DNA from 3 places in the Ornithinimicrobium humiphilum genome. Region 1 is predicted to be linked to each of the others. Evidence: predicted binding sites of a transcription regulator. Region 1 holds the regulator's gene; each other region holds the start of a gene.

Region 1 (10,518 bases):
GTAGTAGGAAATTGAGAACCTGAAGTCAGCAGCACAACGGAACAACCAAAGGAGCTGGCTGACATGACCACGCGCACCGAGATCCACGTGGACCCCCACCTTGACGTCGTGGGTGAGGGCAAGCACTTCCTCCCGACCGCGGGCGGTTACCTCCTCGGAGTGATGCGCATCGCGTTCGGCTTCTACTTCCTCTGGGCGTTCGTCGACAAGATGTTCGGCCTCGGCTTCGCCACCCCCGCCGAGCGCGCCGTGGTCAACGGCGGCTCCCCGACCACCGGCTACCTGTCCGGCGTCGAGGGCCCGTTCGCCGGGATGTTCAACGCGATGGCCGGCAACGGCGTCGTCGACGTCCTCTTCATGGCCGGCCTCCTGGGCATCGGTCTCACTCTGATCCTCGGTGCGGGCGCCCGCGTCGGTGCCATCTGCGGAGCCGCGATGTACGCCTTCATGTACCTCGCCTCGCTGCCCACCACGACCAACCCGTTCCTGGACGACCACGTCACCGGCGCGATCGTCATGATCGTCATCGCCACCCTCCCGGCGGCCCGCAACTACCTCGGGCTCGGCACCTGGTGGGCCCGGATCGCCCCGTCCTGGCTGCGCTGACCGGCGATGAGCGCCACGGTGCAGGCCCCCGGGCCGGTACTGGTCGGCGTGGACGGATCGACCAACAACGCCTCCGCGGTGGCCTGGGCCGCCGCGGAGGCGGCGTCGTCCCGAGCGCCCCTGGTGCTGGTCCACGACGACGGGGGCGTCAACGAACCCGCCGGCCGGGCCACCCTGGAGCGGGCCGCCTCGGAGGTGGCCCGGGTCGACCGGGACCGACCGGTCATCCAGGTGCTGACCGCCCAGGGCCCCGCCACCGCCCTCGTCCGCACGGCCGAGGTCATGGAGGCGGGCGAGGACGACGGCGAGCTGGCCGGCAGCGCCACCCTCGTGGTGGGCCGCCGCGGCTCCGGCGGCTTCCGGACCCTGCGGCTCGGGTCGACGGCCCGGTGGCTCGCCACCGTCGACGGCCCCCCGACCGTCATCGTCCCCAGCGGGTGGGACCCGGGCGTGGTCGCGCCCGACGCCCCGGTCGTGGTCGACGTGACCGACGGCGTGGGCGACCACGTCGAGCGCGCGCTGGCCACCGCGATGGCCCGGGCCGACCGCGACGACCGCCCGGTCGTGGCCGTCGCCCCCTGGCACGTCCCCGGCGACGCGGTCCGGACCGAGCTCCCGATCGCCGAGGTCTGGTCCGACCACGCCGACCGGGCCGAACGCGAGCTGGAGGAGCGCCTCGCGCCCTGGCGGACGGCATACCCCCGGGTGCGGGTCGTGGCGGTCGCCACCGACCGTCATCCGGTCGCCGCCCTGCTCGACCACGCGCTCGGCTCGGAGCTGCTGGTCGTCGCCCGCGGACCCACCGCCTGCGCGGTGGTGGAGTACGCCGGATGCCCGGTCGCCGTCGTCTAGGCGACCTCCCCACGGGCAGGGCGCGGCGTCGGGGACGGACCCCCGACGTCGCGCCCTTCGCCGTCCCTCCTGGCACCATGGGACGGTGGACCGGACCCTCGACCTGCGCGCCCTCGGCGAGCCCGTGACGGGTGCCGGGAGCACGCCGCCGCTGCTCGACGGCCCGGTCGACCTCGCCCACACCCTCCCGCCGCCCGGGCCGTTCGACGAGGAGGGGTATGCCGTGCTGCGGGACCTCGTCGCCGAGAGCCGGGTGCTCGTCCTCACCGGTGCGGGCATGTCGACCGCGTCGGGCATCCCCGACTACCGCGGCCCGGACGGGCAGCGGCGGGTGCGGCCCATGCAGCACGGCGAGTTCGTCGGGTCCTCCGAGGCGCGGCAGCGCTACTGGGCCCGCGCGTTCAGCGGCTGGGAGCGCTTCGCCGCCGCCCGCCCCAACGCCGCGCACGCCGCGGTGGCCGGCCTGCAACGGGCCGGGCTGGTCGAGGGGGTCATCACCCAGAACGTCGACGGCCTGCACCAGCGCGCGGGTGCCACCGACGTGCTGGAGCTGCACGGCTCCCTGGGCCGGGTCGTCTGCCTCGACTGCGGGGAGCCGACCACCCGCGAGCAGGTGCACTCGTGGCTGACCGACGCCAACCCCGGCTTCGACCGGCTGGCCGGCGCCGGCGAGGTGCGGCCCGACGGCGACGTCGTCCTGCCCGAGGAGCTGGTCCGCACGTTCCGGGCGCCGCGGTGCCTGGTCTGCGGCGGGGACGCGCTCAAGCCCGACGTCGTCTTCTTCGGCGGGTCCGTGCCCAAGCCGGTGGTCGAGCGGGCCTTCGACCTGCTCGAGCGGTCGCGCTCGTTGCTGGTCCTCGGCTCCAGCCTGCGGGTCATGAGCGGCTACCGCTTCGTGCGGCGGGCCGCCCGCGACGGCAAGCCCGTCGCCGTCGTCACCCGCGGTGAGACCCGGGGCGACGGCGAGCCCGTGGTGCAGCTGGACTGCCTGCTCGACCAGGTGCTCCCGCGCCTGCTCGCCGACGTCGCACCGGGTGCGGACTTGGCGTCCTGACCACCGATGTGGTGTGCTCGTAGACGGCCGTCCTCGCGGCGGCCATCGAGCCAGGAGGACACGTGATCTCGCAGGAGCAGCTCAACGCCCTGTACGACGCAGAGGTCGTCGACCAGGACGGTGAGAAGGTGGGCGCCATGGGGCAGGTCTACCTCGACAACAAGACGGGGGAGCCCGCCTGGGTGACCGTCCGCACCGGGCGGTTCAGCGGACGGAAGGTCTTCGTCCCGCTGTCCAGCGCCGAGATCGTCGACGACCAGATCCGGGTGCCCTACCCGACCGCGATGATCAAGGACGCGCCGGACATCCCGTGCGACCGGCACCTGTCCGAGGACGAGGAGCAGGACCTCTTCGAGTACTACGCGGTCGACGACGGGCCGGCCCCCTCCGCCTGACGCCGGACAGCACAACGCCGCCCCGGTCGAGGTGGGGGCGGCGTTGCGGTAGCGGGAGGACGTCACCTGCCGGTGGCAGCCAGACGTGTGCGGTGCGCCTCCGCGCAGGTCAGACGCGGCGCAGGACCGCGGTGACCTTGCCCAGGATGACGGCGTGGTCGCCGTCGATCGGCTCGTAGGCCGGGTTGTGCGGCATCAGCCAGACCTTGTCGTCGCGCCGCTTGTAGGTCTTGACCGTGGCCTCGTTGTCGAGCATCGCCGCGACGATGTCGCCGTTGACCGCGGTGGGCTGGCGGCGGACCACGACCCAGTCGCCGTCGCAGATCGCCGCGTCGACCATCGAGTCGCCGACCACCTTGAGCAGGAAGAGCTCGCCGTCACCGACGATCTGGCGCGGCAGCGGGAAGACGTCCTCGACGGCCTCCTCGGCCAGGATCGGCCCGCCGGCGGCGATGCGGCCGACGACCGGGACGTAGGACGCCTCCGGCCGGGCGTCGCCGATGCCCGTCTCGTCGTAGGCCTCGGGGGTGCCGGCCTCCTCCGGCGCGGGGGAGCGGCGGTAGCCCGAGCCCTCCGTCCCGCCCGGCGTGACGACCTCGATCGCCCGGGGACGGTTGGGGTCGCGACGCAGGTAGCCCTTGCGCTCGAGCATCTTGAGCTGGTGGGCGACCGAGCTCGGTGAGGTCAGGCCCACCGCCTCGCCGATCTCGCGCAGGCTCGGCGGGTAGCCCCGCGCGTCGACCGAGTCGCGGATCACCGCGAGCACGCGGCGCTGCCGGTTGGTGAGCTCGGCGCCGCCGTCGCGGTCCGGCATCTCGTGGATGGTCGCCATGGTCCGTCCCTGCCTTCTCTGGCTGCCAGGTCCCGGCCGTCAGGCCAGGTCAGAGGTGGTGTCAGAAGTCTTCATCGGGCCGTCCCACCGGGTGTGTCGGTGCTCGGTGATGAAGTCCCTGACATGAGCACACACTACGAGCCGGGAGCGCGTCGGGCAAACACCTGTTCGACCGGCGTGTCGACTTTCTCGTACATCCGTGCTAGACATAGCACAGACGTGCTATCGCACACGCGTCCGAGGATCCCGAGGAGGACCCACATGAGCACCGCTGCTGTCGACTTCCTGCCCGCCCCGTCGGGTGCTGCTCCGCGCCGGTCCGGTGGTCACCTGCGTCTCGTCCCCGCGGGCGAGCGGGCACCGCGCCCCGCCCCGCTGCGGATCACGCGCCGCGGTCGCCTGGCCCTGACCACCGCGGGCGCCGCGCTGGTCCTGCTGCTCGCCCTGGCCTCGCTGCTGAGCTCGCTCAGCCCGGCCGGAGCCACGAGCGCCGTGGTCGTCGAGCCCGGCATGACGCTCTCGCAGATCGCGGCCGTGCACCTGCCCGACCGTCCGCTCGACCGGGCGATCGTGGACATCCAGCGGGCCAACCGCCTGAGCACCACCGACATCGCCGTGGGCCAGGAGCTGGTCATCCCCGACGGGCGCTGACCCGGCCGGGCGCGGGCCGGGGATCACCCCGGCCGACCGGTTCCGACGACGACAGCAGGAGACCCCGGCCGGTGGCCGGGGTCTCCTGCTGTCGTCGGGGACGGCGAGGCTCGACGGGAGCCCCCGCCGGTCTCAGCCCTGCGGCGCCTGGTCGCCGGTCTGCGACGAGATCGCGTCCCAGACGACCGGGAGCTGCTCGGAAGAGATGAAGTAGCCCGTCAGGTGCGGGTCGAACATCAGCCCGCCGATGCCGGAGACCCGGTAGGTCTCCCCGGAGGCCACGACCTCCGCCGGGGGCAGCGCGATCGCGCGCAGGTCCTCGTCGACGCCGATCATGCCGTTCTGCACGGCGAAGTGGCGGGCCCGCTCGGCGTTGGTGAAGGTGAGCAGCATGAGCTGGCCGTCGATCTCCGCGGCGGCGGGCGACTCGGTGCCCTCGTCGCCGACGGCGATGAACCACCAGTGGGGCAGGGCCATGGTGGCGCGCCAGAGCTCGGTCATGCCCTGCTGGTCCTCGGGGCCTTCGACACGGGCGGCGAGCAGGTCGGTCTCGGTCTGCGCCGGGGGGAGGAGGTCGCCGGGGACGGCCGCTCCCGCCCCGGGCTCGGCGGCCCCGGGGGTCTCGGCGGTGGCGGCGGCCTCGGGACGGCGGCCCTCGTAGATCGAGTCGCCGTCGGCGGGCTCCTCGCCCTGGAACGGCATCGACGTGGGGTCAGTCATGGGCCTATCCGACCACACGCCGGCCCGGAGCCCCAACCCGCAACGGCACCTGCGGCCCCGGCGCGCCGCCCCTCACGTGACCGGGTCGACCTGGCCGGCCGGCCCCGCGCCGGGCCCGCGGACGGGGATCGGGCTGGTCGGGTCGTCCAGCTCGTGCGACCAGCTGTGGGGCACGGCCCCGCCGGGCACCGCGTCGGAGGTCCGCGGACCCTCGGACGTCGGCGTCCCGCCGATGAGCTGCAGCTGCGGCTCGTGGATGCGGCGGGGACCCTGGCCGGCCAGGGGCACCCGGACCTCGTCCGCGCCGACCGTGACCTGCTGCCCACGCACCGACAGCGTCACCGGCTCGCCGACCTCGACGACGAAGATGATCGCCTCGGCCTCCAGACGCACCCGCAGGCGCGACAGCTGCCAGCGCATCCGCCAGGTCAGCGACGGCCAGCTCTCGGGCAGACGCGGGTCGAAGGAGAGGCGTCCGTCGTGGTCGCGCATGCCGCCGAAGCCGCCCACCAGGGCACTCCATACCCCTCCGGTGGAGGCGATGTGCACGCCGTCGACGGTGTTGCCGTGCCGGTCGGCGAGGTCGACGAAGAGGCCGGCGTAGAAGTAGCGCAGCGCCAGCTCGTGGTGGCCCACCTCCGCCGCGACGATCGCCTGCACGACGGCCGACAGCGAGGAGTCACCGGTCGTGATCGGGTCGTAGTAGTCGAAGTCGGCGAGCTTCTCCTCGAGGGTGAAGTGGTCGCCGCACAGGTAGAGCGCGAGCACGACGTCGGCCTGCTTGAGCACCTGGTAGCGGTAGATCACGAGCGGGTGGTAGTGCAGCAGCAGCGGCCGCCGGTCGGCGGGCGTGGCGTTGAGGTCCCACACCTCGCGGTCCAGGAACTGGCTGTCCTGCGGGTGGATGCCGAGGTCCTCGTCGTAGGGGATGTGCATCCGCGCGGCGCACCGCTCCCAGTCGGCGATCTCGCGCGGGTCCAGGCCCAGCCGCACGGTCGCCCGCTGCATCTGGACGGGGTCGGTCTCCTGCAGCTCGCGCACCGTCTGCACCGCGGCCTGCAGGTTGTGCTGCGCCATGACGTTGGTGAAGAAGTTGTCGTTGACGACGGTGTTGTACTCGTCCGGCCCGGTCACCCCGTGGATGTGGAAGGACCGGTCACCGCCGCCGTTGACGTGCCAGAAGCCCAGGTCGGCCCACATCCGCGCGGTCTCCACGAGGATGTCGACGCCCTGGTTGAGGAGGAACTGCCGGTCGCCGGTCGCCCGCACGTACTTCATGAGGGCGTAGGCGATGTCGGCGTTGATGTGGTACTGCGCCGTGCCGGCCTGGAAGTAGGCCGAGGCCTCCTGCCCGTTGATCGTCCGCCACGGGTAGAGCGCGCCGAACTGCGACATCTCGGCCGCCCGGCGGCGCGCGTCGTCGAGCATCCCGTGCCGGAAGCGCAGCGCGTTGCGGGCCGCCTGCGGGTGCGTGTAGGTGAGGAAGGGCACGACGTAGCACTCGGTGTCCCAGAAGTAGTGACCGCCGTAGCCGCTGCCGGTCAATCCCTTGGCAGGTATGCCGTGGCTGCCCGCCCGGATGGTGGCCTGGCCCAGCTGGAAGAGGTTCCACCGGATCGCCTGCTGCACCTCCGGATGGCCCTCGACCTCGACGTCGGACTCGGTCCAGAAGCGCCTCCAGAGGTCGGCGTGCTCCTGCTGCAGCTGGTCCACACCGGCGCTGACCGCGCGGTCGAGGGTGCGCTCGCACCGGTCGGCGAGCTCGCTCGGGGGCACCCCGCGGGAGGTGTGGACCGCGACGAGCTTCTCCACGCGCAGGACGTTGCCGCGCGTCGCGGCGACCTCGTAGACGTGCTTGCCCTGGTCCTCGTCGATCGTGATCCGCTCGGTCCACGGGTCCTCGGTCTCGATCTGGTGGTGCACCAGGGTCGCGATCGTCATGCCGGAGTTGGCGCACCGGTAGCCCAGCAGCAGCCGGTCGTCGCGGAGCTCGTGCAGCCTGGGCTGCAGCACCCGGTGCTCGAAGGACTCCGCCCGCCGCGGGTCGGCGCCCTCGCCCATCGCCGCCGAGCTCACCTGGTACTCGTCCGAGCCGTCCTGCCGGTTGAGCACGCCGCTGGAGATCACCAGCGAGGCGTCGCCGTCGAGCATCTCGACCTCGAGGGTCATGACGGCCAGGTGCCGCTCGACCACGCTCGTGAGGCGGGTGCTGGAGATGCGCACGCGCTTGCCCGAGCTCGTGCGCCAGACGAGGTCGCGCCGCAGCATGCCCTGGCGCATGTCCAGCGCGCGCTCGTAGGTCTCGATGTCGGCCGTGGACAGCAGCAGCGGCTCGTCGTCGACGTAGAGCTTGATGGTCTTGGGGTCGGGGACGTTGACGATCGTCTGACCGACGCGCGCCAGGCCGTAGGCCTCCTCGGCGTGCCGGATCGGCCACGTCTCGTGGAAGCCGTTGACGAAGGTGCCGTGGGTGTGGGTGTCCCGGCCCTCCTCGACGTTGCCACGCAGGCCGAGGTAGCCGTTGGACACCGAGAACAGCGTCTCGGTCAGTCCGAGGTCGGAGACGTCGTAGGCCCGCTCCACGAACCGCCACGGGTCGACGGGGAAGCGGGTGCGGTCCAGCGGGTCAACGGGCTGGGGCGGGCGGTGCCACGGGCTCGCGTCGAGGTGCAACGGGTCCTCCAGAGGGTTCCGGGGTGCGGGGGAGCGGATCGGGGGCTTCGTCGAGGGTATGCGGTGCGCTCAGCCGGTCTGCCCGTCCAGCAGCTCGGCGAGGTCGGTGACGACGACGTCGGCCCCGGCCTCGCGCAGCACGTCGGCGCCGACCCCGCGGTCGACGCCGACGACGAGGCCGAAGCCGCCCGCGGCGCCGGCACGCACGCCGGACTCGGCGTCCTCGACCACGGCGCAGCGCTCGACGGGCACGCCCAGCAGCTCCGCGGCATACGCATAGGTGTCGGGCTCGGGCTTGCCCCGGAGTCCCTTCTCGGCGGCGACGCCGCCGTCGACGACGACCTCGAAGCGGTCGGCGAGGCCGGAGGTGCGCAGCACGTGCGGGCCGTTGCGCGAGGAGGTGACGACGGCCACCTCGGTGCCGCGCCCGGCCAGGTCGTCGAGGACCCGGACCGACCCGGGGTAGGCCTCGATGCCCTCGGCGTCGAGGAGCTCGTTGAAGACGACGTTCTTGCGGTTGCCCAGCCCGCAGACGGTCTGCGCCTCGGGCGGGTCGTCGGGGGTGCCGTGCGGCAGGTCGATGCCGCGCGAGCGGAGGAACGCCTCGACCCCCTCGTAGCGGGGTCTCCCGTCGACGTGCCGGAAGTAGTCCTGGTCGGTGTAGGGGGAGCGGTCGGCCCCGGAGTCGTCCGGCAGGCTCTCGAGGACGGAGGTGAACAGCTCCTTCCAGGCCCGCATGTGCACCTCGGCGGTCGGGGTCAGCACCCCGTCGAGGTCGAACAGGACGGCGTCGACGTCTACCCACTCCACCCGGTCCAACGTAGTGCAGCCCCGGCGCCCCTGCAGGTGGGGCCGGGGTCCGGGGTGCCGGCACCGGCCCCGGGTGCGCTGGGGGCGGAGGATGTGGGTGGGTGCCGTTACCGTCGGGGTATGTCGAGCCAGCAGCAGCCGGGCACCACCACCGCCGTCGCCGAGCCGGAGGTCGATCCCGCGCTCGCGACCGCGGCCTCCGAGGCGCTGCAGCGGCTCGTCGGCCGCCCCGACGCGCAGTTCCGCGACGGCCAGCTCGAGGCCGTCGTCGCCCTGGTCCAGGACCGGGCACGCGTGCTCGTCGTGCAGCGCACCGGCTGGGGCAAGTCGGCCGTCTACTTCGTCGCGACCGCGCTGCGCCGGGCCGCCGGCGCGGGCCCGACGGTCATCGTCTCGCCGCTGCTGGCGCTCATGCGCGACCAGATCGCCGCGGCCGCCCGCGCCGGGGTGCGCGCCGTGACGATGAACTCCGCCAACGCCACCGAGTGGGACGAGGTGCGCGCCGCGCTCGCCGCCGACGAGGTCGACGTCCTGCTCGTCAGCCCCGAGCGGCTCAACAACCCCCGCTTCCGCGACGAGCAGCTGCCCGACCTCGCGGCCCGCTGCGGCCTGCTGGTCGTCGACGAGGCCCACTGCATCAGCGACTGGGGCCACGACTTCCGGCCCGACTACCGCCGCATCCGCACCCTGCTCGACGGGCTGCCCGCGGGCACCCCGGTGCTCGCCACCACCGCGACCGCCAACGAGCGCGTGGTCGACGACGTCGTCGAGCAGCTGGGCACCGGCGGGGCGCAGGTCCGCACCATCCGTGGTCCGCTGGCCCGGGCCTCGCTGCGCCTCGGCGTGCTGCCGCGCCTCACGCCCGAGCAGCGCCTGGGCTGGATCGTCGCGCACCTGGGCGAGCTGCCCGGCAGCGGCATCGTCTACTGCCTGACGGTCTCGGCGGCCGAGGACGTCGCGGAGGCGCTGCGGCGTGCCGGGCACGAGGTGGCCTCCTACACCGGCCGCACCGACCCCGAGGAGCGCGAGCGGCTCGAGGGCGCGCTGCGCGACAACCAGGTCAAGGCGCTCGTCGCCACCAGCGCCCTGGGCATGGGCTTCGACAAGCCCGACCTGGGCTTCGTCGTCCACCTGGGGGCGCCCAGCTCGCCGGTGGCCTACTACCAGCAGGTCGGTCGTGCGGGCCGCGCCACCGAACGCGCCGACGTGCTCCTCCTGCCCGGGTCCGAGGACCGCGACATCTGGTCCTACTTCGCGACCGTCTCGATGCCCCGCCAGGACCAGGCCGACGCCGTGCTGACCGCGCTCGCCGAAGCGCAGCGGCCGCTTTCGACGCCAGCCCTCGAGACCATCGTCGACGTGCGCCGCACCCGGCTCGAGCTGTTGCTCAAGGTGCTCGACGTCGACGGTGCGGTCGCCAAGGTCCAGGGCGGGTGGACCGCCACGGGGCAGCCCTGGACCTACGACCGCGAGCGCTACCAGCGGGTGGCCGACGCCCGCATCCGCGAGGCCGAGCTCATGGTCGCCTACCAGCAGACCACCGGCTGCCGGATGGCCTTCCTGCAGGAGTGCCTCGACGACCCGACCGCCAGCCCGTGCGGGCGCTGCGACACCTGCGCGGGCCCCTGGTATCCCACCGAGGTGCCGGAGGCGGCGCTCGGCACGGCCCGCCAGCAGCTGACCGAGGTCGGCGTGCCGATCGACCCGCGGGCCCAGTGGCCCACCGGCATGGCCCGCCTGGGCGTCGACGTCAAGGGCAAGATCCCGGTCGACGAGCTGGCCGAGCCCGGCCGCGCCCTCGCCCGGCTCTCCGACCTGGGCTGGGGGCAGCGGCTGCGCGCCGTCCTCGCCGAGGGCACGACCGGTCCGGTCGACCCCGAGCAGCCCGATCTGGGTATGGAGCCCGGGCGCCCGGTGCCGCCCGA
Region 2 (10,518 bases), 440 kb from region 1:
TCGAGCTGGGTGAGGTAGGTCTCCTCGAAGCCGAACAGGCCGAAGTGGCCGGCGATCGAGGGCAGCACGCGCAGCTCGCTGCCGGGCGTGAGCTCTTGCTCGCGGCGGCAGTCGCGGACGGGGAAGAACATGTCCTCGTCGATCGGCATGACGAAGGTCTTGGCGGTGATGCGCCCGAGGGCCGCCGCGAGGTCGCCGCCGGTGTTGCGGGCGACGTCGCCGCGCTGCCACTTCCACGCCATCGACAGCAGCGCGTTGGGGTCCATCGCGGCGAAGGTCGGCCGCAGGAAGCGGTCGCGGAACTCCACGAAGGTGTCCCAGGTGACGTCCGGCAGTTCCACGTTGCGCCAGAACTCGGTGCGCCAGAACTCCGTCGACAGACCCATGACGGCCCAGATGTCGGCGTGCCGGCGCAGGCCGTCGGCGACATCGGCGGGCGAGGAGTAGCTGCCGCCGTTCCAGCCCGGGTCGGAGGTGATCGCGTCCATGAGCGTCTGGGTGAAGAGGAAGTCGTGCGGCGTGTTCTGCGCGGTGCCGGCGATCGGCGCGGCGCGCAGCACCTTGTCCGGGAAGCGGACCGCCCACTCCCACGTCTGCTGGGCGCCCATCGACCCGCCGACGACCAGGGCGAGCCGCTCGATCCCGAAGACCTCGCGCAGCAGCTGCTCCTGGGCGCGGACGTCGTCACCGATCCGCACGTGCGGGAAGGCCGACATCGCGATCTCGCCGTCGGTGTTGTGCGGCGAGGTCGAGCAGCCGTTGCCGATCTGGTTGACGACGACGATGAAGTACTTCTCCGGGTCGAGCGCGCGGCCGGGGCCGATGTAGGTCAGCTCCCACGTCTGGTGCGTCCCGGAGAACCACGTCGGGACGAGGATCGCGTTGTCCTTGGCGTCGTTGAGCGTGCCGTAGGTCGCGACGGCGAGCTGCAGGTCGGGGATGGCCCCGCCCTCCTCGAGCTCGAAGCGGCCCAACGAGTGCAGGTCGTAGGGACCCTGCACCTCCGGTGAGTAGAACGGGTTCTCCAGTGCCATCTCTGTCTCCTCGTCGAGCAGGTGTGCAGTGCAGGTCTGCGGTGTGCTCGGGAGCGTAGCGGCGGCACCCGGCCCGCGGGTGGAGGTCGAGGGTGTCCGGCAGAATGCCGAGAGGTGGCACGTCAGCCGTGAACCCGACCGAGAGGCAATCCACCGTGGAGATCACCCAGTCGTTCATCGACGGCGAGTCGGTGCCCAGCGCCGACACCTACGACAACATCGACCCCGCCACCGGCCGCTCCCTGGGGCCGGTCGCCCGCTCCGGCACGGAGGAGGTCGACCGCGCCGTGCAGGCCGCGGCCGCGGCCCAGCCGGCCTGGAACGCCACCCTGCCGGAGCACCGGTCGGCGGTGCTGAGCCGCGTCGCCGACCTGGTCGACGCGAACGCCGAGGCGCTGGCCCGCCTGGAGTCGGAGGACACCGGCAAGCCGCTCGGCCAGGCCCGGACCGACGCGACGGTCTGCGCCCGCTACTTCCGCTTCTACGCGCACGCGATCGACACCTACTACGGCGAGACCATCCCGCTGGCGGCCGACCAGCTCGTCTACACCCGCCGCGAGCCCTTCGGCGTGGTCGGCTCGATCATCGCGTGGAACTACCCGATGCAGCTGCTGGCCCGCGCGGTCGCTGCTGCCGTGGCCACCGGCAACGCGACGATCATCAAGCCGGCCGACGAGACGCCGCGCACCGCGGTCGCCATCGCGCGCCTGGCGATCGAGGCGGGTATGCCGCCGGGCATCTTCAACGTCGTCACCGGCATCGGCGCGGAGGCGGGTGCGGCGCTGACCGCCCACCCGGGCGTCGCGCACCTGGGCTTCGTCGGCTCGACGCAGATCGGGTCGACGATCGCGCACGCCGCGGCGGACCGGGTGGTGCCGACCGTGCTCGAGCTCGGCGGCAAGTCGGCGCAGATCGTCTTCCCCGACGCCGACCTCGACACCGCCGCGACCTTCCTGACGAAGGCGATCCTGCAGAACGCCGGCCAGACCTGCTCCGCGGGATCGCGCCTGCTCGTGCACCACTCGATCCACCAGGAGCTGCTGTCGAAGGTCGCCGACCACTTCGGCAAGGTCTCGATCGGCCCCGGCCGCGAGGACCCCGACCTCGGGCCCCTGGTGTCCGCCAAGCAGCAGGGTCGGGTCCGGGGCATGGTCGAGACCGCGCTGGAAGGCCCCGGCGAGGTGATCGTGGGCGGCACCGTCCCCGACGAGGAGCGGCTCGCCGGCGGGGCCTACTTCTCCCCCACGCTCATCGACGGCGTGGACCCCGCCTCGCAGATCGCTCAGGAGGAGGTCTTCGGGCCGGTGCTGGTGTCGATGCAGTTCGACACCGAGGAGGAGGCGGTGGCGCTCGCCAACGGCACCGACTACGCCCTGCTCGGCGCGATCTGGACGAAGGACCTGAGCCGGGCGCACCGGATGGCCGCCGCCGTCCAGGCGGGGCAGGTCTACGTCAACACCTATGGCGCCGGAGGCGGTGTGGAGCTGCCGTTCGGCGGGTTCAAGAAGTCGGGCTACGGCCGGGAGAAGGGCCGCGAGGCGCTCGACGCCTACACCCAGACCAAGACGGTGATCGTCAAGCTCTGACACGGCATACCTCAGCAGACAGAGTGTCCGGTTGTGGTCGTGATAGCGACCACAACCGGACACACTGATTCGAGGGTCAGAGGAAGCGGCGGACGAACTCGCGCGTGCGCTCCTGCTGCGGGTGTTCGAGCACCTGGCCGGGCGGGCAGGTGACCGATCGGTGTCGTCATGGCGACACGACCGGTCCCACTGTCGTCCCGTCGGGGTCCTAGAGTGACCAGCGTGACGCTCCACGACATACCTCTGACCACGCTCGACGGCCGCCCGACCACGCTCGGCGAGCACGCCGGCCGCGTCCTGCTCCTCGTCAACGTCGCCTCGCGCTGCGGGCTCACCCCGCAGTACGCCGGGCTCGAGCAGCTGCAGGAAGAGTACGGCGACCGCGGGCTGACCGTCGTCGGCTTCCCGTGCAACCAGTTCGGCGGGCAGGAGCCGGGGACCAACGAGGAGATCGCGGAGTTCTGTTCGGCGACCTACGGCGTGACCTTCCCGATGATGGACAAGGTCGAGGTGAACGGCGAGGGGCGACACCCGCTCTTCGTCGAGCTGACGCAGGTCGCGGACGCCGAGGGCGAGGCCGGCGACGTCACCTGGAACTTCGAGAAGTGGCTCGTCGACGGGGATGGCGAGCCGGTCGCACGCTTCCGCCCCCGGACCGAACCGACCGACCCGGCCGTCGTCGGGGCCATCGAGGACGCCCTGGCGCGCCTGGGCGACGCCTGAGCGTCTAGCCCCGTGCCCCGTCCGACCTCGGCGGGTAGGTCAGTCTGGTCTCGGCCATGTTGATGAGCGTGGTGCTCTCCGGCGTCTCGTCCATCGTCCACCACTTCATGCCCGAGCTGTCGTCGTAGAGGTAGACGTAGGTGCGTCCGTAGAACTGGCCAGCCCGGCCGAAGGTCTCGATCACGCGCGCGGCACGGACGAAGTCGTCCTGGTCCAGGCCGGGCGTGCGTCCCAGCACGACGTACCAGTGCGGGGCGGTCTCGGCATACGTCCTCGCCCAGGTCCAGGACAACGACGCGGCCCGCTCGAACCACCACGTGAGGTCCCGCTCGTCGACCTGCGCGCTCATGCCGTGCCTCCTGCGACCGGTCAGCCTCTGCTGCTGACCTGACAAGGTCATCCTCCAAGGCAGGTCCGACACACCTGCCCTGCTCGGTGGCAGGATCGGGTCATGCCTGCACCGCACACGCCGTTGCTCGGACGGCTGGCCGGGTACTTCACCGAGGTCATCACCACCGACGCCCTCCGCCTGCTGCTGGACGACCCGCCCTCGAGGGCGGCCCTCCTCGACCTCGTCGGCGACGCGGTCGGCGTGGACCTGAGCATGGTGCGGTCCGTCGAGCGGGAGCGGGGCATCGAGGGCGGGTGGCGGCTCGACCTCGAGGGTCTCGATGCCCAGGGCCGCCCGCGCCTCATCGTGGAGGCCAAGATCGGCCACCTGATCACCCTTGACCAGATGCGCACCTATCTCGCCCATCAGCAGCAGGCCCTCGGGGGCGAGCGTGGCGTCCTCATGCTCCTGGTCCCCGCCACCCGGGTCTCCGAGGGACGCATGGTGCTCGACACCCTCGAGCCCGACCTCCCTCCGACCATCCGCACGGTCGTCCTGTCCTGGGAGGAATGCCTGCAGGCCATGGCGGACGCGCTCGACACAGCCGGCTCCGGACCCGTCTCACCTGCCGCGGATGTCGCGCAGCTCCAGGCGGTCTGCCGTGCCCTGTCCGGCTGGGTCGTGCCGGCGGCAGCGGTCACCGACCCCGAGCACGGGCAGCACCTGCGGACGGTGCTGAACCGGCTTACCGAGCGGCTCAGGTCCGATCTGGCGTGGACCGGGCCGCTGGTGAACCGCAACCCCGCTCACGTGTATCGCTACGTCAGCGTCGGCCACGTCGACAACTACCTCAGCATCGGGCTGGCGATCGGGCTCGAGGAGCTGGGCGGATCACCCTTCTGGCTGTGCATCCCGCAAGCCAGCCCGCAGTTCGAGGCGTGGCGAAGGACGCTGCGCCTGTCCGCCCACGGGGAAGAGCTGCGCGAGATGGGCGAGGCCGTGTGGCTGCCGCTCCACCTCGCGCCCGACATGGCCGGCGACACACTGGTCGAGCACCTCGCCGCCCAGACGCTGGCCGTTCTCACGCTGCTGGAGCAGACAACCGCGACAGGCGCCTGACTCAGACCTCCTCGCCCAGCGACCTCACGCTGATCCCGTCGGAGTCGACCAGCAGCAGCGCCGGCTCCTGCGCGTCACCACCGCGGACGACCACGACGGTCTCGCCGCGGTGCCGGTCCGCCAGGTCCTGCAGCCCGTCGGACTCGTCGTGGAGCAGCTCATGATCGCTGCGCAGGGGCACGCCGAGGTCCTCGGCAAGGGTCTCGACCGGGCCATCACCGGGCACGTCGTCGGCGACGTAGACGGTCTGGACGTGCTCGCGGTAGAGCTGGGACGCGAGCCAGGGCACGTCGCCGAGCGCGGGCGGGTTGACGACGACGATCCGCGCTGCGCACTGCAGGTCGCTCATGGCTCGAACCTAGCCCTCACCGCCCCGCACGGCTAGGTCCGTCCCGGGCGCACGGCATACGCCACAATCTGCGCATGTCCCGTGAGATCACCGCGCCGGTCGAGCTCTGCCTGCCCGACGGCTCCCTCAACCCCGACGCCGTCGGCTGGAGCCGCCGGCCGCTGCACACCGCCAACCTCACCGGGTGGGGGCGGACCAAGCGGTGGGAGTACTGGGGCATCGTGACCCCGCGCCACGTCATCGGCGTCGTGGTCTCGTCGCTCGACTACGCCGGGGTGCACAGCCTCTACGTGCTCGACCGCGAGACCCACCGCGAGCTCACGCCGGAGGCGGTGGTGCCGCTCGCGCGCGGGGCGCAGTTCCCGGGGGTATCCGGTGCCGGCACCGCCTACGGGCGTGGGCCCGGGCTGGAGATCGCGATCGACCAGCAGCCGGATGCCACGGCGATCCGCGCGACGGCCGAGAGCGTGGCGCTGGACCTGCGGATCGGGCCGGGACAGGAGTCGCTGGGCGTGGTGGTGCCGTGGAGCACAAAGCGGTTCCAGTACACGGTCAAGGACCTCGGACGCCCGGTCGAGGGCACGATCACCGTCGACGGTGTCGAGCACGCCGTGACCCCGGCGGACTCCTTCGCGGTGCTCGACCACGGTCGTGGGCGCTGGCCCTACTCGATGACCTGGAACTGGGCCGCCGGCAGTCGCCCCGGCGGTGATCTCGGGATCCAGCTCGGCGGCAAGTGGACCGGTGGCACCGGCCAGACCGAGAACGGGATCTTCGTCGACGGCCGGCTGCACAAGATCCACGAGGAGCTGACGTGGACGTACGACCGCACCACCTGGATGGCGCCCTGGACGATCGAGGGCCCGCGGGTGAGCGTGACGCTGACGCCCTTCCACGAGCGGGTGGCGCGGACCAACCTGCTGGTCGTGGCGGGCGAGACGCACCAGTGCTTCGGCACGTTCAGCGGGTGGGCGGTCGACGACGACGGCCGGAAGGTGGAGCTGGACGGCCTCGTCGGCTGGGCCGAGGAGGCGCACAACCGCTGGTGAGCGCTTTGGGTGCGGCTCCCGTGGCCATCCCACTGCGGAGCCGACGCCATCGAGCACCCCGTGACGCCCGTCCCGGCACCCGGACATGCCTCATCGCCCGGCCGGTTGGGGCCGGGCTCGGGGCGGGGTCATCTCAGATGCCACCGGACACCGAGCTCCGTCACGGTCGCCGTCAGGTTGCGGTCGTGCACGAAGGTGTGGTGCCTCGGACACAGCAGGGCGTAGTTCGAAAGGTCTGATCGCCCGCCGAGGGCCCAGGGGATGACGTGGTGGGCGTCGCACCAGGTCGCGGGCACGGTGCACCCCGGGATCGTGCACCCCCGGTCCCGTGCTGCGAGCCGGACCCGCTGTGCTGGGGTGACGAGGCGCTTGCGGCGGCCCTGGTCGAGGATCTCGCTTGGTCCGCCGAGCACGACGGGGATGATGTCGGCCTCGCACGCCAGCTTGCGGATCGCCTCCGCCCGCAACGGCGCCCCGGCCAGGGTCGAACCCACCCCGGGCAGGTGACCGCCGGATTCGGACAGCTGACGCTTGAGCGTCTCGAAGTCCAACGTCACCATCAACGTCGCCTTCGGTGTCGTCGGCTGACCAGCCGTGCCGGCCACCCCGCGGCGCATCACGGTCATGAACGCGTCGTACTTGCGCTGGGTCGCCGTCCGCAGGTCCAGCTCACCGGTGGCGTCCTGCTCCTCCTTGGTCGCCGGTGCCGCCAGCGGGGAGTCGATGATGGCCTTGGCGGCTTCGTAGTCGGCGTCGTCGCCGAAGGTGATGATCCACCGCTTCACCGACCCGTCTGCCAGGCTCGACTCGTGGATCCCGCGCATCGCGTGCTTCTTCTTCGCCTTGGCCTCGTGGTCACGCTCGTCCACGCACTGCGCCACGAGCCGGTCCACGATCCTGCTGATGTCCTTGTCGTCGAAGAGCGGGTTGCTCCCGGCCTCGGCCAGCAGCTCCACGGCGGCGGCGTACTCCTCCGGGGGCAGGCCCGGCCGCACCCGCTGCAACGCCCGGTGCAGCCTCGCCGCCCGCGCGATCGACAGCTGTCCATCCTTGACGCGTTCGAGCAACGGCGCGTGCACCGGCTCCCGACCCGCCTGCGCCAACCGCGCCAGGTCCATCAACGCCCGCCGCTCCAGGTCCGGACACCGCAGCGCCAGCCAGTCCACCACCGAGAACCCCTCGGCCAGGTGCAGGCCCCGGTCCACGGCCTCCGTGGCCATCACCAACCGGGACCGCTCCAGGTCCGACACGGCCCGGGAGATCCACCCCAACGACTCGACGACCAGGTCGTCCTGCACCAGCTCCGGCCGGCTCACGTCCGCGGGCAGCCCCGCCAGCAGCCAGGACTGACCGCCCGCCGACTCCGTCCCCCTCGGCGGCCGCACCGTCCCCAGCGGCTGCTGCATACCTCGATCATATGTTCGAACGCCGACAGACCCAGACACCTTGATCGGCGCGTCGTAGAAATGGGCCCGTGAGGGTGGCAGAGGTAGAACCCTGCGCCGACGCAGCCGATCCGCGACTCCGGCCCGTCACGCCGACCGGCCCACCGCGCCGGCCGCCGGGACCCCGATCACCCCGGCCCTCAGTCCAGCGCGAGCATCGCCACGTACGAGCTGAGCGTCTTGCCGTGCCCGTCGAGCACCGGCGCGCCGGTGACACCACCGCCCAGCACCCCGGGCAGCAGGAGCACGACCGCCTCGAGCTGCGGCAGCTCTGTCCGGGAGATCTCCCCCGTCAGCAGCTCACCGAAGTGCGTCGCCACCCGGCCCGGCGACAGCGCCCGCAGCACCGTCTCGTAGTCGCCCGGATCGCGCACCACGACCGCGACCACGAGCGTGTCGCCCTTGTCTCCGGTCCGGACGTCGGCGACGTCGTCGAGAATTCTCGAAGGACTCACCGCGCACCTCCGACCATCGTGACCGTCGGGTGCACGAGCTCTCTGGGCAGCAGGCACGACCGGATCGCCAACACCTCCGTGGTCGAGGTCCGTGCCCCGCCGCCACCGGCGGGCCCGTTCGTGTAGAGGCTCTCGACCTCCCAGCCGACCGCCCGTGCCTCGCGCTCCGTCGCGACCGAGCCCGTGACGCGCAGCCGCACCTCGAGCGCCTCCTGCGGTGGCACCAGGCCCCGGAACGCCGAGCCCGTCCCGATCAGCTCCACCGTGACGCTGCCCGCATCGATCGCGTGCACCGCCGCGAGCCGCTCCACGACGATGTCGCGCGCCAGCTCGGCTCTGGCCAGGGCACGCGGCCCGGCATACGTGATCTGCCCTTCCCCGCGCCAGGACCCCCGGAAGCCGAGGGTCACCTTGAGCGCATCCGGCCGGGGGCGCCCGGACGCGCCGGAGACGGCGACGCGGTCGGGCCCGACCTGCTCCAGGCGCACCTGGCTGAAGTCGGCCGTGACGTCCGGGGTCAGGTAGGCAGCAGGGTCGCCGACCTCGTAGAGCAGTTGCTCCGTGGCGGTGCGCACGGTCAGCAGACCGCCGCTCTCCTCGAGCTTCCCCAGCACGGCGGACCCGTCAGCCGCGACGTCGGCGAACGGAAAGCCCAGCTCGGCCAGGCGGGGCACGGGCTTGGTCACCGGGTCGGCGTAGTAGCCGCCGGTCAGCTGGCCCGCGCACTCCAGGAGGTGGCCGACGACGGTTCCTCGCCCGAGCAGCTCCGGGTCACCGTCCAGGGCCCAGCCATGGGCGTGGGCGATCGCACCGAGATAGAGCGACGGGTCCGCCAGACGCCCGCCGATCACCACGTCGGCGCCCGCGTCGAGGGCGTCGCGGACCGGCCCGGCGCCGACATATGCGTTGGCGGAGACGAGCTCGCCCGGCTGCTCGGACAGCGGCAACCCGTTCTCCCACACCACGGGATCGGCCTCCCGCACCGCCTGCAGGACGTCGTCACCGGTGATGACCGCCACGCGCGCCCGGCCGCCGCCGATCTCGTCGGCCAGCCGACCCGCTGCCAGAGGGTCGGCCGCGCCTCCGTTCGTCACGATCCGGGTATGCCGTTCCAGCGCGGTCGGCAGGGTGGCCGCCAGTCGGTCCGCGAGCAGCGGGTCGTGGCCGACCCCACGTCCGGACAGCTTGCGGTCGTTGGCGGCGGCGATCGTGCGCTCCCCGAGCACCTCGAAGACGAGGAAGTCGAGGTCCGCACCCGCGACGAGGGCCGCGGCCGGGTCGATCCGGTCTGCGCTGAAACCCGCGCCTGCTCCCAGTCGGACGGTCACCGCGCCCTCCTCAGCTCGCCCACAGCGGGATCTGACCGATCGCGATCGCGACGACCAGCATGAGGATGCTCAGCAGCCAGGCCCAGCCGAAGAGCGCCTTGATGTGCTTGCCGATGTCCACGCCGGCCAGGCCGACCAGCAGGTAGAAGGAGCCGGTCAGCGGGCTGATCGGGAAGCCGACCGTCTCCTGACCGAGGATCGACGCCTGCGCGATGGCCTCGGTCGGCACGCCGTGCGCCTCGCCGAGCGCGGTCAGCACCGGCATGACGCCGAAGTAGTAGGCGTCCGGCCCGAACAGCAGGCTGAGCGGCACCCCGAGGATGCCGACGATGAGCGGCAGGCCGGGGGCGGCCGAGGCCGGCACGACCCCGGCGGCGGTCTCCGCCATCGCCTCGATCATCCCGGAGCCCTCGATGATGCCGAGGAAGGCACCGGCCGCGAGCAGCGTGGTCGCCATGAGCATGGCGCCCATCGAGTGGGCCTCGATGCGTGCGGTCTGCTGCTTCAGGCCGGGGTAGTTGACGACCAGCGCGACGACGACGGCCACGAGGAAGGTCAGCTCCGGGGAGGCCCAGCCCATGACCAGGACGACGAGCACGGCGACGGTCAGCGCCACGTTGAACCAGAAGAGCCGTGGACGACGCAGCGCCGCGTCCTCGTCGGAGAGAGCCAGCGGGTCGACCGCGGGCTCCACCTCCGCGGCAGACCCGGCACCCGACCCGGCAGCGGCGCCCGGTCCGGCAGCGGCGCCCGGTCCGGCAGCGGCGCCGGGCCCGGCAGCGGCCCCCACCTCGGCCTCGACGGCGACCGGAGCCAGGTCACCCAGCCGACGGTGCTCGCGACGACCGAGGAACCAGGCGATCGCGAGCGCGCCGACGATGCCGACGACCTGCGCGGGGATGAGCGGCACCCAGAGCTCGTTGACGTCGATCCCGGTGGCCGTGGCGGCGCGGGCCGTCGGACCGCCCCAGGGCAGGAGGTTCATCACGCCGGCACCCAGGCCCGTGCAGACCGTGAGCGTCAGGCGGCTCATGCCGAGCCGGTCGTAGAGCGGGAGCATCGCCGGGATGGTGATGAGGAAGGTCGTGGCGCCGGCACC
Region 3 (10,518 bases), on a different contig from region 1:
TCACCTACGCCAGTGCCGGGGTGGACGTCCACGCCGGGGACCGTGCGGTGGAGCTGATGAAGGAGTCGGTGCGGCGTGCGACCCGGCCCGAGGTGCTGGGGGGTCTCGGCGGCTTCGCGGGGATGTTCGACGCGTCGGTGCTCAAGGGCATGCAGCGGCCGGTGCTGGCGACGTCGACGGACGGTGTGGGGACCAAGGTTGCGATCGCGCAGGCGATGGACGTGCACGACACCATCGGGCAGGACCTGGTCGGCATGGTCGTCGACGACATCGTGGTGTCGGGCGCCGAGCCGCTGTTCATGACCGACTACATCGCGTGCGGGAAGGTGGTGCCGGAGCGCATCGCCGCGATCGTGTCGGGCATCGCGCGCGGCTGCGAGCTGGCGGGCGTCGCGCTCGTCGGTGGTGAGACCGCGGAGCACCCGGGCCTGCTCGGGCCGGAGGAGTACGACGTCGCCGGTGCCGCCACGGGCGTGGTCGAGCACGGCGAGGTCCTGGGCCCGCACCTGGTCGAGAAGACCGACGTGATCATCGCGCTGCCGTCGTCCGGGCTGCACTCCAACGGCTACTCGCTGGTGCGGCGGGTCTTCGGCGCTGCCGGCTGGGACTGGGACCGGCACGTCGACGAGCTCGGACGGACGCTGGGGGAGGAGTGCCTCGAGCCGACGCGGATCTACACCAAGCCGCTGCTGGAGCTCATCCGCGCCCAGGTCGGGCTGCACGCGCTGTCTCACGTGACCGGTGGCGGCCTGGCCGCCAACCTCGCCCGCGTGCTGCCGCGCGGACTGTGCGGCGTCGTCGACCGCAACTGGACCCCGCCCGCGATCTTCCAGCTGGTGCAGGAGCTCGGCCGGGTGCCGCAGGCCGACCTCGAGCAGACGCTCAACATGGGTGTCGGCTTCGTCGCCATCGTCTCCGCCCACAACGCACCTCGCGCCATGGGTGTGCTTGCCGAGCACGGCATCGAGGCCTGGCCCATCGGCGAGGTGATCGACGCCGCCGACGTGCCGGAGATCGGGGAGCCGCTGGTCCAGGGCGCCAAGGGGGTCGACGGTGGCTCGGTGCAGATGACGGGGTCCTACCTCGGCTGGAGCATCTGAGAGGCCCCGGACCGGCCGGTCGCTCCGTCCCACGCGAACCGCCGATTCAGAACGGCGGCGGGCCCGGGTGCCGGCTGCCCCAGCGCCCATCGACGACGTCCCCGTCCGCGCCGTCGCGCTGCGTGGCGTCGTGCGCCCCGCCCCCGTCCGCCGCGGTCCCCAGCGTCGTCCAGTCCGAGCTGTCCAGGACGGCCCGAGGGTCCAGGTCCCGCATCGTCTCCGGCGAGGGCGTCCCGGGTCGTGGCCCGGTGGTCCGACGACCGTCCGGCCTCGTGCAACGCAGCCAGATGGCGTCGCGCACGTCGTGGTCGGACCCCGCCTCGGGGTCGTCGTCATCGGCCTCGAGCCGGGCGCCGAGGTCGCGGTGGGCGAGCGCGGCGTAGACCAGCAGGGACGCCAGGTGGCGACGTTCGTCAGGGCTGAGCCCGGTGCCGGGTGGCACATCGGCAGATCTCGCCGCGGCGGGGACTGACGGGTCTTCATGCGGTCTGACCCGGCCGAGGTACTGCCGGTAGTCGTGAACGCGGGTCCGGTGCGGCCGGCCCCAGAATGACTCCCACGTCACGTTGCGGCTCTCGTCCATCGTGGCGTCCCAGAACTTCTCGGTCTTGAGGGCGTGCCAGGTGCGGTCGAGCGACTGCAGGTTGGACTCGGTGGTGCGGCCGCCAAGCAGGTACTCCTCGACGTGGTCGAGGTCGCAGCGGCCGGACGGGAGGGTCGAACCGGGGGCGCGCGACATCACGTCGGCCGCCCGCAGCTGCGCGCGCATGGCGCGATCCGGGGAGTATCGCGTCAGCGACCGCTCGAGGCAGCGGCCGTCGGCGGGATCGGTGAGCAGTCGGTAGATGGTGGTGCCGGGGCGACCTGCGATGCGACGCACCTCGTCGGCCGTGAGGAAGGTCGACCGCGTAGCCAGGACGCGAGCGACGCCGGGGAGATGATGGGCGTCGGCGTCGGCGTCGGCGTCGGGGGAATCGCGGTCTGCGGATGCCGTCGCGCCGTCACTGTCCGAGGCAGAGCTGCCCGCTCCGTCGCTGCCCGGTGTGGCGGACGGCCTGGCGCGGCCTGCACCCGCTCCATCCGATGGCGCGCCTGCGTTGACCGCGGCATGACCCGCCAGGACGTCCCAGGGCACGACGACGTGCAGCTCGTGGGCAGGGGTGCCCGAGATGACGTCGACGAGACGGGCGATGTCGTCGGGCGTCAGCAGGTCCGCGTCCTCGCCCAGGGCGGGCAGGGGCAGGGTGCCGTGCAGGAGCAGCGCGCGGGCGGCGTCGCTGCGGAGGGCCGGGACACCGCGCGGGTCGCCCTCGCGGCGGGCTCGGACAGCGATGGTGTGCAGGCGCTCGACGCATGCCGTCACCGAGGCGGCGTCACCCGTGACGACCAGTTGGGCGCTGCCGTCGTCGTCGACGACCGCATAGGCGTCACGGGAGCGGTGCTGCGCCTCCCGCCTGGCCCGCTGCGCCAGCGGGTCGGCCCCTTCCTGGCGGCGCACCTCGCGCTCCAGGGCGTCGAGGAACTGCTTCTTGGCCCACGGCGCCGTCGACAGCTCTCCGTCGGGTGTGAGCCGCTCGGGGGCGACCTCGCCGAGCGGGACGTCCATGCCGAAGAGCGTCCGAGCGATCTCCGCCCCCGACTCGTGCGGCAGGTGGGTGCAGCGCCGCCACCAGGCGGCCACCAGCTCCCACCGGGCGATGCCGGCATCGAGAGCCTGCTGGACCGGGCGCGCGCACGCGTCGGGTGCCGTGGCGATCGCGACGACGGTGCGTGCCGCCCCGAGGCCCATCCCGGTCGCGGTGGCCAGCTCGGCCGCGGTGACGGACTTGGCGCGGGCACGCCAGCGCTCACGGGCGGTGGGGGAGAGCTCGTCGGGGGAGGTGACGCCCTTGACCCGGAGCATCTTCTCGGCGGTGCGCGCCGCCAGCTCTCGTGCGGCATGGAGACGAGCCGACTCGAGCAACGAGGACAACCCGTGCACGGTCTCCAGCGCCCCGACCGCCTCCTCGCCGGCGAGCGGCTGGCGGGAGAGCGAGGGAGCGAGAGCCTCGAGGCCTTCCTCGAGACCTTCGCGGAGCTGGTCGGCGACGACTTCGCGGAGGGGCGGGGTGGTGAGGTCCGGGTCCGAGGCCGGTCCCGAGGTCGGTCCCGAGGCGGCTGCTGCATCCAGGGCCGGGTGCGCACCACAGGGCGCGGGTGCTTCCAGGCGGATGAACCCGTTCTTCGGGGCGGCGATGCGGATGACGCCGTCGAGTCCGACCGAGGTCTTGTGCGCCCACTCGGCCGGGACGAAGGAACGCAGCCGGCGAAGGTTCACCGTGCCGTCCGGGGCCAGAGCGGCGAGGAGCTGCGCGGCGCGCTCGGCGTCCCGGTCCTTGTGCGACATGCCCTCACCCCCGGGAGATCTCAGCTGCGGTGCTGGTGGATGAGACCCATCCTAGTACATATGTTCGAATAAGGGAAGGGTTGTCCACAGTGAGTCGGCGCTGGACGGGGGCGCCAGGGCTGGCAGCGGGTGGGCGGGGCCGTGACCTGCGGGGCAGGATGTGGGCGTCGTGGCCTCGGGCCTGCGCGTGCCCAGGGTGCGTTGCTGGTGGCGCAGCCGGGTGGCCCGCAGGGGTGGACGTTGGCCGGCCCAAAGGAGCAGGAGAGTGCCGTGAGCGGCGGCCCGGTCCGGAGAGTGGCTGTGAGCGGCGGCCAGGTCGAGAGTGGCTGTGAGCGACTTCCCGGTCCGGAGCGCGTGAGCGGCGGCCCGACCCAGAGAGCGCGTGTGGTCTGATCCGAAGGAGCGCGCGGCCACCAAGCGGATCAGCCCGCCGGCGTCACCAGCACCCAGTACGTCGTCGGCCCGCGGTCACCGATGTTCGCCGACCACCGCAGCCCGGCCGCGTCGCTGGTCAGCGCCCGGCGGATCTGCTGGTTGTCCGGCTCCGCCAGCACGACGGTCTCGGACGCCTCCACGGTCCTGATCTCGAGCGCGTTGGTCACGGTGTTCACCGGCACCCCCTCGAACGTCCACGACGTCTCGGTCGTCGCGTCGGCGCTCGACTGCGAGCCCTCGTGCCACATCGTCAGGACGTCACCGTCGATCGGCGCGGGGTCGCAGGCGGCGGCCTGCACCTCCTGCCACGTCGACACGGCGGTCAGCGGCGCGGTGCACTCGCGCAGCTCGAAGGTCACCGTCTGGAAGTTCATGTAGCGGTTGAACGCCACCGTCGCGATGACCGCGATCGCCACGAACCCCAGCGCCAGCATGATCCACCCACCGCGGCCGGACCGGCGTCCCCGCACCGTCGCGTCCGCGGAGGTCCAGCTCGCCTCGTGCCGAGACCGTTGCGCCATGTCCGTCCCTTCCCTGACCGGTGGTCAAGGCTAGTCCCTGCAGCAGGGAGTCCGGTCCCCGCAGAGCGGGTATGCGGTCAGGTCCGGTCCGCGAGCGCGCCCCCGTATGCCGCCGCCTCAGTCCGCGAGCGCGCCCGTCTGCACCGACCACAGCTCGGAGTAGGGGCCAGGCCGCGCCACGAGCTCGTCGTGCGTCCCGGCGTCGACGACCCGCCCGGCGGCGAGCACCCAGATCCGGTCGGCGTGCCGCACGGTCGAGAGCCGGTGCGCCACCATCACGGTCGTGCGCCCCTTGCTGACCTCCGCCAGCGACCGCTGGATCGCGGCCTCGGTCTCGTTGTCGACGGCCGACGTGGCCTCGTCGAGGATGAGCACCTCGGGGTCGCGCAGGATCGCCCGCGCCAGCGCCAGCCGCTGCCGCTGACCGCCCGAGAGCGTCACGCCGCGCTCGCCGACGTGCGTGTCGTAGCCGTCCGGCATGGCCTCGACGAACTCCGCCGCCTGAGCCTGCTCGGCGGCCCGCACGATCTCGTCGCGGGTCGCGCCGGGGCGTCCGTAGGCGATGTTGTCCGCGATCGAGCCCTCGAAGAGGAAGACGTCCTGGGCGACGTAGCCGATCCGGCCCCGCAGCCCCTCCCACGTCAGCTCGCGCAGGTCGATCCCGTCCAGCAGCACCTGACCCGCCCGCGGGTCGGTGAAGCGCAGCAGCAGCCGCAGCAGCGACGACTTGCCGGCGCCCGTCGGACCGACGACCGCGTGCACCTCGCCCGCGGGCACCACCAGGTCGACGTCGTGCAGCACGTCCGGGCCGTCGGCATATCCCGCACGGACCCCGCGCAGCTCCAGCCGCCCGGTCACCGCGTCAGGTGTCCGGTCGCCCGGCAGTGTCAGCGGCTTCTCGTCGAGCAGCGCCAGGATGCGGCGCACCGACGCCATCGCGCGCTGGTAGAGGTCGAGGACCTCGCCCACCGACGTGAGCGGCCACAGCAGGCGCTGGGTCATGAAGACCAGCACCGAGTAGAGGCCGATCTCGAGCGTGCCGTCGAGCGCCATCCACCCGCCGAGCAGCAGCGTCATCGTGAAGCCCACGAGGATCGCCATCCGGATGAGCGGCACGAAGGCCGCCGAGGCCCGGATCGCGTCGGCGTTGGCGAGCCGGTAGGCGTCCGACGCCTCCCGCACCCGCTCCAGCTCGCGCTCCTCCGCGGTGAACGACTTGATCGTCGCCATCCCGCCGAGGTTGCCCGAGACCAGCCCGCTGATGCGCGCCACCGTCGACCGCACGGCCGCATACCGCGGCTCGAGCCGCCGCTGGAACCACAGCGACCCCAGGATGATCACCGGGATCGGCAGGAACGCCAGCAGCGTCAGCGTCCAGCTGCTGGCCGCGAAGACCGCGCCCACGAGCACGACGTTGAGCGCCAGCGTCCAGAGCCGGTCCACCCCGGTGTCGAGGAAGCGCTCCAGCTGGTTGACGTCGTCGTTGACCACGGCGAGCGTCGAGCCCGTCGACCGCGACTCGTGCCAGGCCATGTCGAGGCCCTGCACGTGCCCGTAGGTCTCCAGGCGCAGGTCGTGCTCGACCTGCTGCGCGAGGTTGCGCCAGGTCAGTGCGGCGAGGTAGTCGAAGGTCGACTCCAGCACCCACACGACCGCGTTGACGACCGCCAGCCACAGGATCTGCTGGTGACGGTCGGGAACCCCCAGGAGCGAGGCGACGAAGGAGTCGGCTCCTCGCACCACCACGTCGATGGCCGCGCCGATGAGCAGCTCGGGCATGACGTCCATGACCTTGCGGATCGTGGACAGCACGAAGGCGAGCACCACGCGGGCGCGGTACTGCCGGTACCTGACCCAGAGCTCGGCCAGGGGATGTGCGTGTGTGGGGGTGGGAGGAGTCGAGGTCGACCCCGACACCTCAGTGTCGGCCGTCAGAGGCCCACGACTCGTCGTCGTCCTCGTCGTCCGGCGCCGCGTAGGCGGCGTAAGGGTCCTCCTCCTCGCCGTCCTCGTCGTCCTGAGCGTCGTCGTAGACGTGCTCGCCGCGCGAGGCCCGGAGCTCGCGCTCCAGTGCGGTGAGGTCCGTGGACGGAGCTGAGTACTTCAGCTTCCTGGCCACCTTGATCTGCTTTGCCTTGGCCCGGCCGCGCCCCATGGCGTGACCCCCTTGTGTCGAGTCTGCCGGGGCGGCATCGCTGGCTGACGAATCAGGTCGCGGAGCCGGCCCGGGGAATGTGAGCGTTCGTGGGGCCTAGGCTACATGAGAGACACGGTGCCCCCGGCATCGGTGCCTGGCGGCCGGCTCGGGAGCGTTGTGCCGCAGAGGGTATGACGTGCGGCGACGCCTCAGGCGTCGGTGCGGCCGCGGCCCCAGGTGCGTGCGAGCAGCCCCAGCAGGCCGACGACGGCCAGCCCGATGATCACCCACGCCCACACCGGCAGCCCGCCCTCGTCCGCCACGGCGTCCTGCTCGTCGCCGGTGGTCGCGTCCTCGGTCGGCTCGGCGGTCGCCGTCGGCTCCGCGCTCGTCGTCTCCTCGGCGGCGGTCTCCGTCGGCTCCTCCGAGGTCTCGACGGGCTCCGAGGTCTCCACCGTCGTCGGCGCGGCCGTGGTCGGCTCCTCCGTCGTGGGCTCCTCGGTCACCTCGACCGTGAAGGACAGCTCGCCCGAGATCGGGTGGCCGTCCTCGCTGGTGACCCGCCAGACGACGTCGTACGTCCCGGCGCCCAGGTCGTCCACGAGGTCCTGCGTGACGAACCGGCCGTCCACCTCGGGCTCGCCGTCGACGACCGAGCGGCCGTCGGGGTCGGTCACCACGACCTGCAGGCCCAGCTCGGACAGCTGGCCCGAGAACTCCAGCTCGAGCTCGTCGGGCGCCTCGACGACGGCACCGTCCTCCGGGTCGCTCCCCAGGAGCTGGTCGTGCGCGCTGGCCGTGCCGGCGGGTGCGAGCAGGAGGAGGGCGATCAGAACAGCCATGAAGGGGTGACGTGCACGGGTCATGCCCGTCAGTCTAGGAAGCCCCTTACGCTGCGGGGCATGCAGCCCTCGTCCTACCGCACCGTCGCCGGCCCCGTCGTCGCGCGGATCGAGGAGAAGCGGTCGGTCTTCGAGTGCTGGCTGCGCCGGGCCGACGACGAGGCGGCCGCCCGCGCCGTCGTCGAGGAGGCGCGCAGCACCCACTGGGACGCCCGCCACCACTGCTCCGCCTTCGTGCTCGGCCCCGACGGCGCCACCGTCCGCAGCAACGACGACGGCGAGCCCGCGGGCACCGCCGGCACGCCGATGCTCGAGGCCCTCACCCACTCGGGCCTCAGCGACGTCGTCGCGGTCGTGACCCGGTGGTTCGGCGGCACGCTGCTCGGCACCGGTGGCCTGGTCCGGGCCTACGGCGACGCGGTCCGCGCCTCGGTCGCCGAGGCCGAGATCCTCACCCGGCTGCGCGTGACCGAGGTCGACGTCCGCGCCGATCACGCCATCGCCGGGCGCCTCGAGCACGACCTCCGTGCTCGGGGCATCGCGGTGCCCGACGTCTCCTACGGCGAGCAGGTCACCCTGCGCGTCCAGGTGCCCGCCGACGACGCCGAGGAGCTCCCCGGCCTGCTCGCCTCGCTGACCTCGGGAGCGGCCGAGGTCGTGCCCGGCAGCGAGGGCTCGGGCTGGCTCGACGTGCAGGGTTGACCCAGGGTCCGCCCGGTACGCTTCCGGCCATGGTCCGGCCCCCGCTCGACACGACCGTCCCCTTCGTGCCCGTCGTCCTCGGCGGGGAGCTGGCGACCTACACCCTGGCCCGCGCCTTCCACGCCGAGCTCGACGTCCGCACCACGGTGATCAGCCGCACGGTGCCCTCCGCGGTCCGCGGCTCGGCCATCATCGACAACGTGCAGCTCCCCGGCATGGACGACGACGAGCAGCTGCTGGCCGGCCTGAGCGACATCGCCGACGCCAACCCCGGCGCCCGGGTCCTCGTCCTCGGCACCGTCGACACCTGGGTCACCCGCATCGCGGCGCTGCGCGACCGGCTCGACGAGCGCTTCGCGATCCCCTACCCGCCGCTGCCGCTCATCGAGCGCCTCTCCGACAAGGAGGGCTTCGCCGCGCTCTGCGCCGAGGTGGGCGTCGCCCATCCCGTCACCAGGGCGATCCCCGCCGACGCGGCCGAGGCTGACCTCGGGGACCTCCTCGAGGGGCTGCGGTGGCCGCTCGTCGTCAAGGCCGGCGACTCCTCCTTCAGCACCCTCGTCTACGAGGGCAAGAAGAAGGTCGCCTACTGCGACGACCTCGCCTCTCTCGTCGAGCTGCGCCGCACCATGACCACCGCGGGGTATGCCGGTTCCCTCGTCGTGCAGGAGCGCATCCCGGGCGGCGACGAGCAGATGCGGGTGCTCACGACCTACTCCGACCTCTCCGGCACGGTCCGCTGGGGCCGCCTCGGCCACGTCCTCCTCGAGGACCACGACCCGGCGATGATCGGCAACCCGCTCGCGGTGATCTCCGGCGCCAGCTTCACGGCGGTCGGCGAGGCGACGCGGATGCTCGAGCACGTGGGGTGGACCGGTTACGCCAACTTCGACATCAAGGTCGACCCGCGCGACGGCACCGAGTACTTCTTCGAGCTCAACCCCCGGCTCGGCCGCTCCCACGCCTACCTGTCCGCGGCCGGCCACCCGATCGTCGCGCCGATGGTGCGCGAGCACGTCGAGGACCGCGACCCCTACGACGGCGTCGAGGTCGGGCCCGAGACCGACGACTGGCTCTACTCGATCGTCCCGGTGCCGCTGCTCGCCCGCTACGTCACCGACCCGGCCACCCGCCGCCGCCTGGCCGCGATCCGGTCGACCGGGCGGGTCGTCCGCCCGCTGCGCTACGACGCCGACCCGGGCCGCGACCGCCGGCTGGCCCAGCTCAAGAACGACGTGCGCTACGTCCGCAACTTCGCCACCCACTACCGCAGGCCGGTGACCGCATGAGCACCGACGCCGCGAGCGACCGCCTGCTCCCCGCCGAGACCTGGGCCCGCCCGGTGCTCGGCGTCGTCGGCGGGATGGGCCCGGCCGCGACCGTCGCCTTCCTCGACGCGCTGACCCGCCGCACCCCCGCGGGCCGGGACCAGGACCACATCGACACGGTCGTGCTCTCCCACGCGAGCGTGCCCGACCGCACCGCCCACCTCGTCGACCCCGAGCAGCCCGACCCCACTCCCTACCTGCTGGGCGACCTCGAGGTGCTGGCCCGGCTGGGCTGCGCGTGCGCGGTCATCGCCTGCAACACCGCCCACGCCTTCCTTCCCGAGGAGCTGCCGCTCCCGCTGCTCTCGCTCGTGCGCGTGGGTGCCGAGGCCGCCGTCGACGGCGCCGACGCCCCCGGACGGGCCCCGCGGGTCCGCGTCCTCGCCACCGACGGCACCGTGAGCAGCGGCGTCTACCAGGACGCGCTCGCCGCCCTCGGTGCCGAGCCGCTGCTGCCCGACGAGGCCGGCCAGCGCGAGCTGATGTCGGTCATCTACGACGGGGTCAAGGCCGGCGTGGACGTCCCGACCGCCGCCTTCGTCGACCTCCTCGCCCGGCTCCGCGGCGACGCCGACACCGTGGTGCTGGCCTGCACCGAGCTGTCCGTGCTCGGCGAGCAGGCGAGCTCCGACCTGCCCCCGTGGGCGGTCGACGCGCAGGCCGCGCTGGTCGAACGGGTCGTCGCCGAGCTCCGGGGCTAGCACGCCGGCCTCCGGGGACATAGCGTGGGGCGCCTACGCCCGACGACGACCCCAGGAGGTCGCTGATGGATCCCATGGAACCCGTCTACGGGGCGGGGACGCTGCTGGCCATCGCGGCCGTCGCCGTCGCCGTCCTGCTGGTCCTCATCATCAAGCTGCGGATGCACGCCTTCGTGGCGCTGATCCTGGTCAGCCTGCTCACCGGGCTCGCGGCCGGCATCCCGTTCGGCGACATCGCCCGGGTCGCCACGAGCTTCTTCGGGTCCACGCTCGGCTCGGTGGCCCTGCTCGTCGGTCTCGGCGCGATGATCGGCCGGCTCCTCGAGGTGACCGGCGGCGCGCAGGTGCTGGCCGACACCCTCATCA

Evidence for each region. Region 1 encodes LexA, which represses DNA repair genes until DNA is damaged. Its sites were predicted from a motif close to TCGAACANNTGTTCGA; they were not measured.
Region 2: a site for LexA is predicted at 7,601-7,616, ahead of FB476_RS03720 (HNH endonuclease signature motif containing protein). Genes of this name have one in related genera too.
Region 3: a site for LexA is predicted at 3,539-3,554, ahead of FB476_RS14295 (HNH endonuclease signature motif containing protein). Genes of this name have one in related genera too.

What each region holds. Positions count from the first base shown of each region.
Region 1 is NZ_VFPU01000001.1:1,250,298-1,260,815, forward strand. Features, by position in the region: gene FB476_RS05765 (hypothetical protein) at 64-606, shown strand; gene FB476_RS05770 (universal stress protein) at 613-1,458, shown strand; gene FB476_RS05775 (NAD-dependent protein deacetylase) at 1,544-2,512, shown strand; gene FB476_RS05780 (PRC-barrel domain-containing protein) at 2,575-2,907, shown strand; gene lexA (transcriptional repressor LexA) at 3,017-3,739, opposite strand; gene FB476_RS05790 (LysM peptidoglycan-binding domain-containing protein) at 4,001-4,390, shown strand; gene FB476_RS05795 (hypothetical protein) at 4,523-5,110, opposite strand; gene FB476_RS05800 (glycoside hydrolase family 65 protein) at 5,183-7,783, opposite strand; gene FB476_RS05805 (HAD family hydrolase) at 7,853-8,593, opposite strand; gene FB476_RS05810 (RecQ family ATP-dependent DNA helicase) at 8,714-10,518, shown strand, end outside.
Region 2 is NZ_VFPU01000001.1:815,057-825,574, reverse strand. Features, by position in the region: gene FB476_RS03755 (alpha/beta fold hydrolase) at 1-1,034, opposite strand, end outside; gene FB476_RS03750 (aldehyde dehydrogenase family protein) at 1,190-2,620, shown strand; gene FB476_RS03745 (glutathione peroxidase) at 2,843-3,343, shown strand; gene FB476_RS03740 (hypothetical protein) at 3,348-3,692, opposite strand; gene FB476_RS03735 (hypothetical protein) at 3,795-4,793, shown strand; gene FB476_RS03730 (hypothetical protein) at 4,795-5,142, opposite strand; gene FB476_RS03725 (DUF2804 domain-containing protein) at 5,217-6,191, shown strand; gene FB476_RS03720 (HNH endonuclease signature motif containing protein) at 6,320-7,597, opposite strand; gene FB476_RS03715 (AtuA-related protein) at 7,777-8,091, opposite strand; gene FB476_RS03710 (acyclic terpene utilization AtuA family protein) at 8,088-9,419, opposite strand; gene FB476_RS03705 (CitMHS family transporter) at 9,430-10,518, opposite strand, start outside.
Region 3 is NZ_VFPU01000002.1:143,362-153,879, reverse strand. Features, by position in the region: gene purM (phosphoribosylformylglycinamidine cyclo-ligase) at 1-1,100, shown strand, start outside; gene FB476_RS14295 (HNH endonuclease signature motif containing protein) at 1,147-3,486, opposite strand; gene FB476_RS14290 (hypothetical protein) at 3,909-4,442, opposite strand; gene FB476_RS14285 (ABC transporter ATP-binding protein) at 4,560-6,269, opposite strand; gene FB476_RS14280 (DUF3073 domain-containing protein) at 6,361-6,597, opposite strand; gene FB476_RS14275 (copper resistance CopC family protein) at 6,789-7,445, opposite strand; gene FB476_RS14270 (IMPACT family protein) at 7,482-8,123, shown strand; gene FB476_RS14265 (carboxylate--amine ligase) at 8,153-9,412, shown strand; gene FB476_RS14260 (aspartate/glutamate racemase family protein) at 9,409-10,152, shown strand; gene FB476_RS14255 (GntP family permease) at 10,218-10,518, shown strand, end outside.